One region of the Bacillus sp. CPT56D-587-MTF genome, then DNA from elsewhere that is predicted to be linked to it. Evidence: riboswitches for the same ligand, from Rfam matches in the RefSeq annotation. Region 1 holds a riboswitch; each other region holds the start of a gene.

Region 1 (3,282 bases):
AAAATGTTCTGCATGTTCTCGTGCAGTAATCCATGAAGATGTATATGATCATGTATTAAATCGTGCTGTTGAATTAACAAAAGAATTAACAGTTGCTAACCCAGCAGTATTAGGTACAAACATGGGTCCTGTTAATGACCAAGCTGCATTCGATAAAGTAATGAGCTATGTTGCAATTGGTAAAGAAGAAGGTAGAATCTTAGCAGGTGGCGAAGGAGACGATTCAAAAGGCTGGTTCATCCAACCAACAATCGTTGCTGACGTTGCAGAAGATGCTCGCTTAATGAAAGAAGAAATCTTCGGACCAGTAGTAGCATTCTGTAAAGCGAAAGACTTCGATCATGCACTTGCAATTGCAAATAATACGGAATACGGTTTAACAGGTGCTGTTATTACTAACAACCGTGACCATATTGAAAAAGCACGCGAAGACTTCCACGTTGGTAACTTATACTTCAACCGTGGATGTACTGGTGCAATCGTAGGTTACCAACCATTCGGTGGCTTTAACATGTCTGGTACAGACTCTAAAGCTGGTGGACCTGATTACTTAGCACTTCACATGCAAGCAAAAACTACTTCTGAAACTTTATAAGAAATAGTAGAGGAGCTCTTCACAGAATGTGAAGAGCTCCTTTTAAAATTGAAATCCTATATATTACCATCGTTCGAAGGGAATGAGCTAAAACCTATTAATAGCGGGATAAACATGTGAACAGAAATAAAATGATGAGAAAAGTTGACTTATTAGTCATATTTTTTAGTATTCATTTTGAGAATTTCCTGTATAATACAATTTGAAAGAAAATCTATGGTTCGACAAGGAACACTCCTTTCGGTTTTGCTCACTGAAAGGAGTGTTTTTTTATGTAGCTAAAAATTCTTGCGTGCTTATTACATTTGCATATACGCCATTTAAACTAGCTAAAATTGTATTGTGAATGTAAACAGCTGGTATAGTAGCGTTCTTAAAAGACAGGTCTTTTGTAGCACAAGCATCATGTATAACGGTACATTGAAAGCCAAAATCGAATGCAGCCCTTACTGTAGCATCGATACACATATGAGTCATCATCCCACATACAACGACATGTTCAATATTTAAACGTTTTAATTGCTCTAGAAGATTAGTTTCTCGGAAGCTATTTGGATAATGTTTGACTATAACTGTTTCTTCTCTAAGTGGACGTACGCTTTCGTGAATATGTACACCTTCTGTATTAGGTAGGAAAAAAGTAGCGTCATCTTTTATAGCTACGTGTTGGATATGAAAAATAGGTTCGCTGTTTGTTCTAAAGTGTTGTAATAACTGATTAGCATATTCGCTTGCTTCTACTGGATTACGCAATTCCATCTTTCCATTTGGAAAATAATCGTTTTGAATATCGATGAGTAAAAGAGCTGTTTTCATATATTTATCTTCCTCCGAGTTTCATATTCAAATAAATTTATTCAATTCGTAGAGAAGATTCTCCTGTTTAAAAATATGAGGAAGAAGAATTTTAAATAACCTTGAAAGTTACTATTTTCTCATGAATTTTCATCTGAAAATTTTAATAAAGGAATAATTAATATTTTTCTAAAAAATGTATTGACTCTTATTATTCTGAGTTCTATAATGAGAATTAATTAAACGACAATTAAATCGATACATTCTTATCCAGAGAGGTGGAGGGACTGGCCCTACGATACCTCAGCAACGGGTTTTTTTAATACCGTGCTAACTCCAGCAAGCCATATAAAGGCTTGGAAGATGAGAAGATGTGAACGAGTACATATAAGTGCTCTCCTTCTTATCTTTATGGTTGATAAGAAGGAGAGCACTTTTTATTTTACCTCGAAAGCTCTGCTTCAAGTTTTTACAGCATATAGGAGGGGAAAAAATGATTTCTTTTAACAATGTAAGTAAAGTGTATGAATCAGCTGGGCAATCTGTTCATGCGGTGGAGGATGTAACATTATCAGTTGAGAAAGGCGAAATTTTTGGCATTATTGGTTTTAGTGGCGCTGGAAAGAGTACGTTATTACGCTTAGTAAATATGTTAGAGAGACCGACGGCAGGAACGATTTCAATAGATGATAAAGATATTACATCATTATCGACGAAAGAATTACGTAAACTGAGACAAAGAATCGGAATTATTTTCCAAAGTTTTAATTTATTTAATTCAAGAACAGTATTTGGAAATATTGCTTATCCATTAAAGTTAGCGAAAGTACCAAAGAATGAGATAAAAGAAAGAGTAAATGAACTGCTGAAGTTTGTAGGGTTAGAAGATAAAGCAAACTATTACCCAGAGCAGCTATCAGGTGGACAAAAGCAGCGTGTGGGCATTGCTAGAGCACTTGCGACATCGCCAGATATTCTTATATGTGATGAGGCAACATCAGCCTTAGATCCAGAAACAACGACAGAAATTCTAAACTTATTAAAGAAAGTAAATAGAGAATACAATTTAACAATTCTTCTTATTACACATGAAATGCATGTTGTGAAAGAAATTTGTCACCGTGTAGCTGTAATGGAGAAGGGAAAAGTTATTGAAGAAGGAAAACTGTTTGATGTTTTCACGCAACCAAAAACAAAGACGACTCAAAACTTTGTACGTTCTGTCATTAATGATCATTTACCGGAAAGTGTTCTAGCGAAAATTCAAAATGGTGGTCAAATTTATCGTCTAACATTTACTGGTGAGGAGACAGGACAGCCGGTACTATCATATATCGCAAAAAACTATAACGTCGATGTAAATGTACTGTACGGAAATATTATTGAACTTCAAAATGTGCTATTTGGAAATCTTCTTGTAGAGTTGCAAGGGGAGCAGAGGGAAATTCAAAAAGCATTACAACATCTAAGACTGCAAGTGCAGCTGAAGGAGGTAGAAGCTCATGCGAGTTGATTGGAGTATATTTTGGCCGCGCATACTAGATGCGACGGGGGATACCCTCTTAATGGTAATTGTAATCCTTATATTTGCTACAATTCTTGGTATACCTCTAGGTTTACTTTTATATGTAACGAGAAAAGGAAACTTTTTAGAAAATAAATGGGTCTTTTCTATTCTTAACATCATAATTAATACAATTCGTCCGGTACCATTCATTATCTTTTTAGTAGCGTTAAGTCCACTAACGAGAAGTGTTATCGGAACGACGATTGGAACAGCAGCAGCAATTTTCCCGATGACGTTAGTCGCATCAATTGGTATTGCTAGAATGGTTGAAACAAACCTTGTTTCCGTTCCGAAAGGAGTAATTGAAGCAGCGCAAGCAATGGGC
Region 2 (3,282 bases), 220 kb from region 1:
CCTTGTAATAATTTCACATGTTGCTCGCAAACTTCATGTTCAAATACACCAAACATTTTTTCCTTAAGGGGATACTTTGGAACACCATAATGATAGTACAAGCCAGCCTGTGCCCCCCAGCAAATATGGAGCGTAGATGTTACATTCGTTTTTGAATACTCCATAATATGTTTAAGCTCTTCCCAATAATCTACCTCTTCAAAAGCAAGGGTCTCCACTGGCGCTCCTGTAATAATGAGCCCATCAAACTTTTCATTTTCAATATCACGAAACGTTTTATAAAAGCTTGTTAAATGTTCTTGCGTTACATTACGCGATAGATGTGATTCCATATGAAGCAAATGAACATCTAATTGTAACGGTGTGTTTCCAATTAAGCGAAGTAATTGCGCCTCTGTGTCTTGCTTCGTCGGCATTAAATTTAATATAGCAATTTTTAAAGCACGTATATCTTGTGTTTCTGCCCGCTCCTTCGTCATTACAAAAATATTTTCTTTTTGCAACACTTTGCGAGCCGGTAAATCTTTATCAATTATGATCGGCATGTGTTTTGCCTCCAACTAGAGCTGCTTCCAAATCTGCAATAATATCAGAAACATCTTCTATACCAACCGATAAACGAATTAAATCAGATGTAACACCCGCTAAACGCTGATCTTCAGCATTTAATTGTCTATGCGTCGTACTAGCAGGATGTATAACGCAAGTTCGTGCATCAGCTACGTGCGTTACAAGAGTTGCTAGTTTTACATTTGCGATAAATTCTTTTGCTGCTTCTAATCCGCCTTTAATACCGAAAGTTAAAACACCACTAGCACCTTTTTTCAAGTACTGTTGTGCTAATGAGTAATTTTCATTACTATCTAAGCCTGGATAATTCACCCATTCAATACGTTCATGATTAGCAAGCCACTTAGCAACTGCAAGAGCATTTTCACTATGACGTTCCATTCGTAAATGCAATGTTTCTAAGCCAATATTGCTAATATATGCATTGAATGGGCTCATACAATTTCCATAATCTCTTAATAGCTGAACACGTGCTTTCACAATATACGCTGCTGCACCAAAGTTTTGAACGTAACTTACACCGTGATAACTTGGATCTGGTTCAACAAGCTCAGGATACTTTCCATTTGTCCAATCAAAGTTTCCACCGTCAATTACAATACCGCCTAAAGAGCTCGCATGCCCATCGATATACTTCGTCGTAGAATGAACAATAATATTTGCCCCATGTTCAAATGCCTGGCATAAATAAGGAGTTGCTAATGTATTATCAACGATAAAAGGTACCTCTAATTCTTTAGCGGCAGCTGAAAATTCTTTAAAATTTAAAACATTCATCGCTGGATTTCCTAACGATTCTGCATAGATAAGTTTCGTCTTGTCATTAGCAAGCGCCGTGATTTCATCTGCCGTTAAATTTGGATTAAAGAACGTAACATCAATGCCAAGCTTACGTAAACTCACCCCAAATAAATTAAACGTTCCCCCGTAAACAGTTGAAGAGCAAAGTAAATGGTCTCCACTACTACAAATATTTAAAACTGCGAGCATAATAGCTGCTTGCCCAGAAGCCGTTGCAACAGCTCCTACACCGCCTTCTAAATCTGATAATTTCTGCTCAAATGCTGCTAGAGTAGGGTTTCCAATACGTGTATAAATATATCCTTCTGCCTCTAAGTTAAATAGAGCTGCTAAATCATCCGAAGTATCGTATTTATACGTTGTGCTTTGATAAAGTGGTAAAACACGTGGTTCACCATTCTTTGGCGTATAGCCACCTTGCACACAAATTGTTCCTTTTCCCCATGATTCTCCCATCTCTCATTCTCCTTTCTTTTATACAAAATAAAAAACTGCCCCTTTCCTGAAAACAAGAAAGGAGCAGTTTGAAAACACGCTCTAAAGGCTCTTTCTTATCTCTCAGGATTACTACCTGCAGGATTTGGCACAATTCCGTTATACGGCTGTTGCCAAGGTTTCATCGGGCCTGTCCCTCCACCTTTTCTTGATAAGACTATGCAATTACCGTTGATTTTATAGCAATAATTTCCTAATGTCAAACAGTTTTTCTGAATGTTCTAAAATAAATGTTAACAGTTTCATATAAAGCAACAAAAGAAATATATTCTAGTCTATTTCAAAAAAGACCTTTAAAAACCTCAAATCAGTCTATAAAATTAAATAAGTAATTTAACCTATAAATTCAAATTCCCCAAAAGTTAGCCTATATGTTGAATAGGCCATCTTCTCAAAAAGATACTATATATATTCAATCCATTTTTCACTAGTATATTTCACTTTTTTCCCTACTAAGATTTACATAACGGAGGTATAACATGACAAATAAAAAAGATATGCATTACATACTTGCTCTATATGGCATTCTTCTAGGATCTATAGTAGGAGCTACAGTCTGGTTATTTTTAGTCACAATAAATATTGGAATCCACTTTATTTGGGGATACTTGCCTGAAGTTCTCTCTTTTCCCTCTTATTACACCCTTTGCGTAACAATAATTGGCGGGGTCCTTGTTGGTCTATCACAAAAACATTTCGGTACATACCCACGCCTTATGCCTGAAGTAATGGCTGAATATAAAAAAACTGGTCGAATCGAATATCGCTTTGTCCATCGGGCTACTTTAACAGCGATTATTGTTTTAATTTTCGGTGCTAGTCTTGGTCCAGAAGCCGCACTAGTTGGAATTATAGGCGGACTGTGCACATGGGTAGGGGATCGCTTTAAATTTGCCTTAAAGGGTATGAATGAGCTAACCGAGATCGGAATTGGCGCTACTTTAAGTGTCATTTTTAACGCACCATTATTCGGTTATTTAGCACCAAATGAAAATGAGGGGGAACAAATTGCTGCTTTTTCTAAAGGAAAAAAAGCGATTGTATACTTAGCTACTACTTTCGCAGGTTTTTCTGTTTATTTACTACTGAGTAAACTTGATAATCGTGGATCCTTTATTGTTGATTTCGGGGAAGGTACACTTTCTTTCAATGAATGGATTGCATTTCTTCCACTTGCTAGTATCGGTGCTATAGTTGGTTTCTTTTATTTCAAGTTAGAATTCACATTAGAAAAGTTAATTCACCCTTTTAGAGAATACAAGCTGACACTCGGAATTATCGGTGGTATTTTATTAGGAATTGCGGGAACCTTTCTTCCGTACACATTATTTTCAGGGGAACATCAATTAAAAGAATTAGTTGTTGAATGGAGCCATTTATCTTTTTGGATACTACTTCTTTCAGGGATTTTAAAGT
Region 3 (3,282 bases), 510 kb from region 1:
ACGCCTTCTCAAAATTTATGGAATCGCTTCGTCAAGTATTCTGACAGAATTCTAGGGTTTTTAGAACATCCAGCCATTCCATTTGATAACAATCAAGCAGAACGGGATATTCGGATGACGAAAGTAAAACAGAAAGTGTCTGGGACTTTCCGAAGTAAGAAAGGCGCAGAATCTTTTTGTCAGATACGAAGCTTTATGAGTACCATGAAAAAACAAAAACAATCGGTCTTACAAGCGATAAACCAAGTCATAGAAACTAGAACGGTTCCTTGGAATAACACGACTTCATAAGAGAATTTCTCTATTTGGCATAGATTCTTTCTCTGATTGGAGTATTTTCTTTTCATGTTTTCGAATCGGAAACATGTATTTGGCCTGTTTTTTTATTTGAAGAAGCTGAGTAGTTACGATGATTCTCCTTAAAACCTTACATATGTTTGCGTTATGCATATGTAAGTCTAGCATGGTTTGTTCTTTATGTGTGCTTACAGTTTTGTAAGGTGAGTAGTAAAGCAGTGCAAAAGTTATTTGTATAAAGTGACGATACTGTGACAAACATGTTGGTATACATGTTACGATGTCGTCTTAAGTGTAAAAAGTAGGGCGTTCTCGGTATAATAACAAGTGGAGATAAAAGAAACTATAATGAGTAGTAGCTGTAGATAAAAGGAGAAGAAGAGATGAAGAAGGTTTTGGGTATTGCTGTAATGGGAAGTATGATCCTTCTAGCAGGATGTAATGGAAATAAGGATACGAAAGAACCGAAAGAAAAGGTAGAGCAATCTACTGAACAAACAGAAGAAATGAAAGAATACCGTGCAGTACATGAAAAATACGATATAAAAATCAATAAAGAAATTAATAAAGCACTGCAGTTATTTGAAGTGGCAAAAGAAAAGGGCGGTAAGGAAATAACGACTGCTACATATAAAGAAGATGTGAAAAAGGTAACAACGAGCATGTTAGAAGATATTGATCATATACGAAAAGAAATTCGTGTTCCGAAGTCGAAAGAGCAAGAACATGAGGTATATGTCGGTTTCTTGAATGAATCGGAACAAGCAATGAAAAAATTACAGAAGTTAGCTAAAGAAGAAGATTCATCGTTGATTCGTGATATAGAAATTAATTTTGCAACAGCATCGACATACTATAAACGTTTTCAAGCAGAAACGAAAAAATAACCTTGCCTATGCAAGGTTATTTTTTCTTCTTGCTATCTCCATCTTCATCCTCGGATACTAATATCTTCTGTTCTTCGTGAAATTCGGAAATAGTTTGCCCGGTAATATTATCGAAAGGGGTATAAAAAGAAGTGATACTTTTCTTTTTGATGAAGAGTTTGTAGAAGCCGATGATGACAAGTATAACGATTGTTAAGGGTAATCCTATAGTAGCTAGAAGTAAGGGGTCCATCTTATAACTCCTTTCATATCTTTTTTTATTATAAGCGAAATACGATATAGATAAATAAAAGTATTAAAAACTGATTTTTCTAAATATATCCAATTTGATTGACTTTTCATTTTTTCAGAATTATAATTCGAAATATACAATTTGAACCAAATAATAATATAGCAATTTACTTATCCAGAGAGGTAGAGGGACTGGCCCTATGACACCTCAGCAGCGGGTTCTGTAATAGGAACACCGTGCTAATTCCAGCAAGCAAGTCTTGAAAGATAAGTGATGGGCCTTTGTTTATTAAGCCTTGATCTTATTTTTTAAGATCAAGGCTTTTTGTATTCTAAAAAGAGAAAAGGGAGTAATGGAAAAAGTACGTTTATAAAACTAAGTAAATATATGTGTTTAGGGGGTTATTGGGGTGTATGTAATTAAAAAATTATCAGTTATGGTGTTCACGCTATGGGTTATTACGACGGTGACATTTCTAATTATGCATATTATTCCGGGGGATCCATTTTCATCAGATGCAAAAATCTTTCCTGAAGAAGTGATCCAAAACATGAGAGCGAAGTATCACCTTGATGAACCGTTATGGAATCAATATGTTGCTTATTTAGACGGCGTAGTTCATTTTGATTTTGGTGAATCTGTTCAATCAACCGGGCAAGGTGTATCAGAAATTATAACAACTGGTTTTGGTCCATCAGCAATTATTGGTTTACAAGCACTTATTATTTCATTGCTAGTCGGAATTGCTGCAGGTACATTTGCTGCTCTCTATCATGGGAAGGTAATTGATTACGGTGTAAGTTTACTTGCCATCCTCGGTATTTCTATTCCGAGCTTTATTTTAGCACCACTATTTATACAAGTATTGGCTATTCAATTCGAGCTCTTACCAGCAGCTTCTTGGGGTACATTTGAACATACGGTATTGCCATCCTTTGCATTAGCGTTAGGACCAATCGCAGTGATTACAAGATTTGTTCGCTCTAATATGATCGAAGTACTGCAGAGTGATTATATTAAGTTAGCGAGAGCGAAAGGTATACCGATTAAGAAGATTATTATAAGACATGCTCTTCGAAATGCAATTGTTCCGGTACTTACATTTGTTGGACCATTAATGGCGGGACTTTTAACAGGTACTTTCGTTATTGAAAAGATTTTTTCAATTCCTGGTCTCGGAAAATATTTTGTAGATAGTATTTTTAATCGAGATTATCCAGTGATTATGGGAACAACCATTTTTTATAGTGCACTTTTAATTGTATGTATTTTTATTACAGATATTATTCATCGTATTGTTGATCCACGTATTCGTTCTATTACGTAAGGAGGGGGATGTTTAGATGGGAGCTTATGAAATTAATGACCAGTTATTAACAAATGAAGAGAAGAAAGAATTAACGATAAATAAAGATCAGCAAAAGATTAGCCGAAAGAAAGAAGTGTTTCGTAAGTTTGTATCGAATCCAATCGCAGTTTTAGGATTAGTGACGTTATTACTCATTATTGTTTTCTCACTTGTTGGTGAAAGTTTAACGCCATTTACTGCGAGTGAACAAGTAAAAGAGGCAACAAACTTACCACCTAGTAGTGAGCATTGGTTCGGAACAGATGATTTGGGAAGAGATATATGGGCACGTACTTGGGCTGGTGGGAAGATTTCACTAACAGTTGGATTAGTAGCAGCTGCCCTCGATATAGGTCTTGGTGTACTGATTGGTGGATTTAGTGGATATGTGAGAGGACGTAATCGCCTTGGAACGCTAATTGATGAGTGGATTATAAGAGGAATTGAAGTATTATACGGTATCCCGTATTTATTAATTGTTATTTTACTATTAATTGTTATGAAACCAGGTCTTTTTA

Evidence for each region. A riboswitch is a leader RNA that binds a small molecule or an ion and turns the genes downstream of it on or off. The one in region 1 is predicted to bind S-adenosylmethionine.
Region 2: it holds a riboswitch for S-adenosylmethionine, as region 1 does, so the genes downstream of both, AC3WVZ_RS27460 (bifunctional O-acetylhomoserine aminocarboxypropyltransferase/cysteine synthase) here and AC3WVZ_RS28480 (methionine ABC transporter ATP-binding protein) in region 1, are expected to answer to the same signal.
Region 3: it holds a riboswitch for S-adenosylmethionine, as region 1 does, so the genes downstream of both, AC3WVZ_RS25910 (ABC transporter permease) here and AC3WVZ_RS28480 (methionine ABC transporter ATP-binding protein) in region 1, are expected to answer to the same signal.

The regions. Positions count from the first base shown of each region.
Region 1 covers NZ_JBYTEF010000001.1:5,508,663-5,511,944, forward strand. Annotated here, with positions in the region: gene pruA (L-glutamate gamma-semialdehyde dehydrogenase) at 1-595, shown strand, start outside; partial or broken gene AC3WVZ_RS28475 (cysteine hydrolase family protein) at 846-1,411, opposite strand; SAM riboswitch class I at 1,654-1,760, shown strand; gene AC3WVZ_RS28480 (methionine ABC transporter ATP-binding protein) at 1,884-2,903, shown strand; gene AC3WVZ_RS28485 (methionine ABC transporter permease) at 2,893-3,282, shown strand, end outside.
Region 2 covers NZ_JBYTEF010000001.1:5,286,415-5,289,696, reverse strand. Annotated here, with positions in the region: gene metA (homoserine O-acetyltransferase MetA) at 1-545, opposite strand, end outside; gene AC3WVZ_RS27460 (bifunctional O-acetylhomoserine aminocarboxypropyltransferase/cysteine synthase) at 529-1,827, opposite strand; SAM riboswitch class I at 1,920-2,024, opposite strand; gene AC3WVZ_RS27455 (chloride channel protein) at 2,346-3,282, shown strand, end outside.
Region 3 covers NZ_JBYTEF010000001.1:4,994,039-4,997,320, reverse strand. Annotated here, with positions in the region: gene tnpC (IS66 family transposase) at 1-291, shown strand, start outside; gene AC3WVZ_RS25920 (hypothetical protein) at 681-1,184, shown strand; gene AC3WVZ_RS25915 (DUF3951 domain-containing protein) at 1,201-1,416, opposite strand; SAM riboswitch class I at 1,584-1,689, shown strand; gene AC3WVZ_RS25910 (ABC transporter permease) at 1,826-2,743, shown strand; gene AC3WVZ_RS25905 (ABC transporter permease) at 2,760-3,282, shown strand, end outside.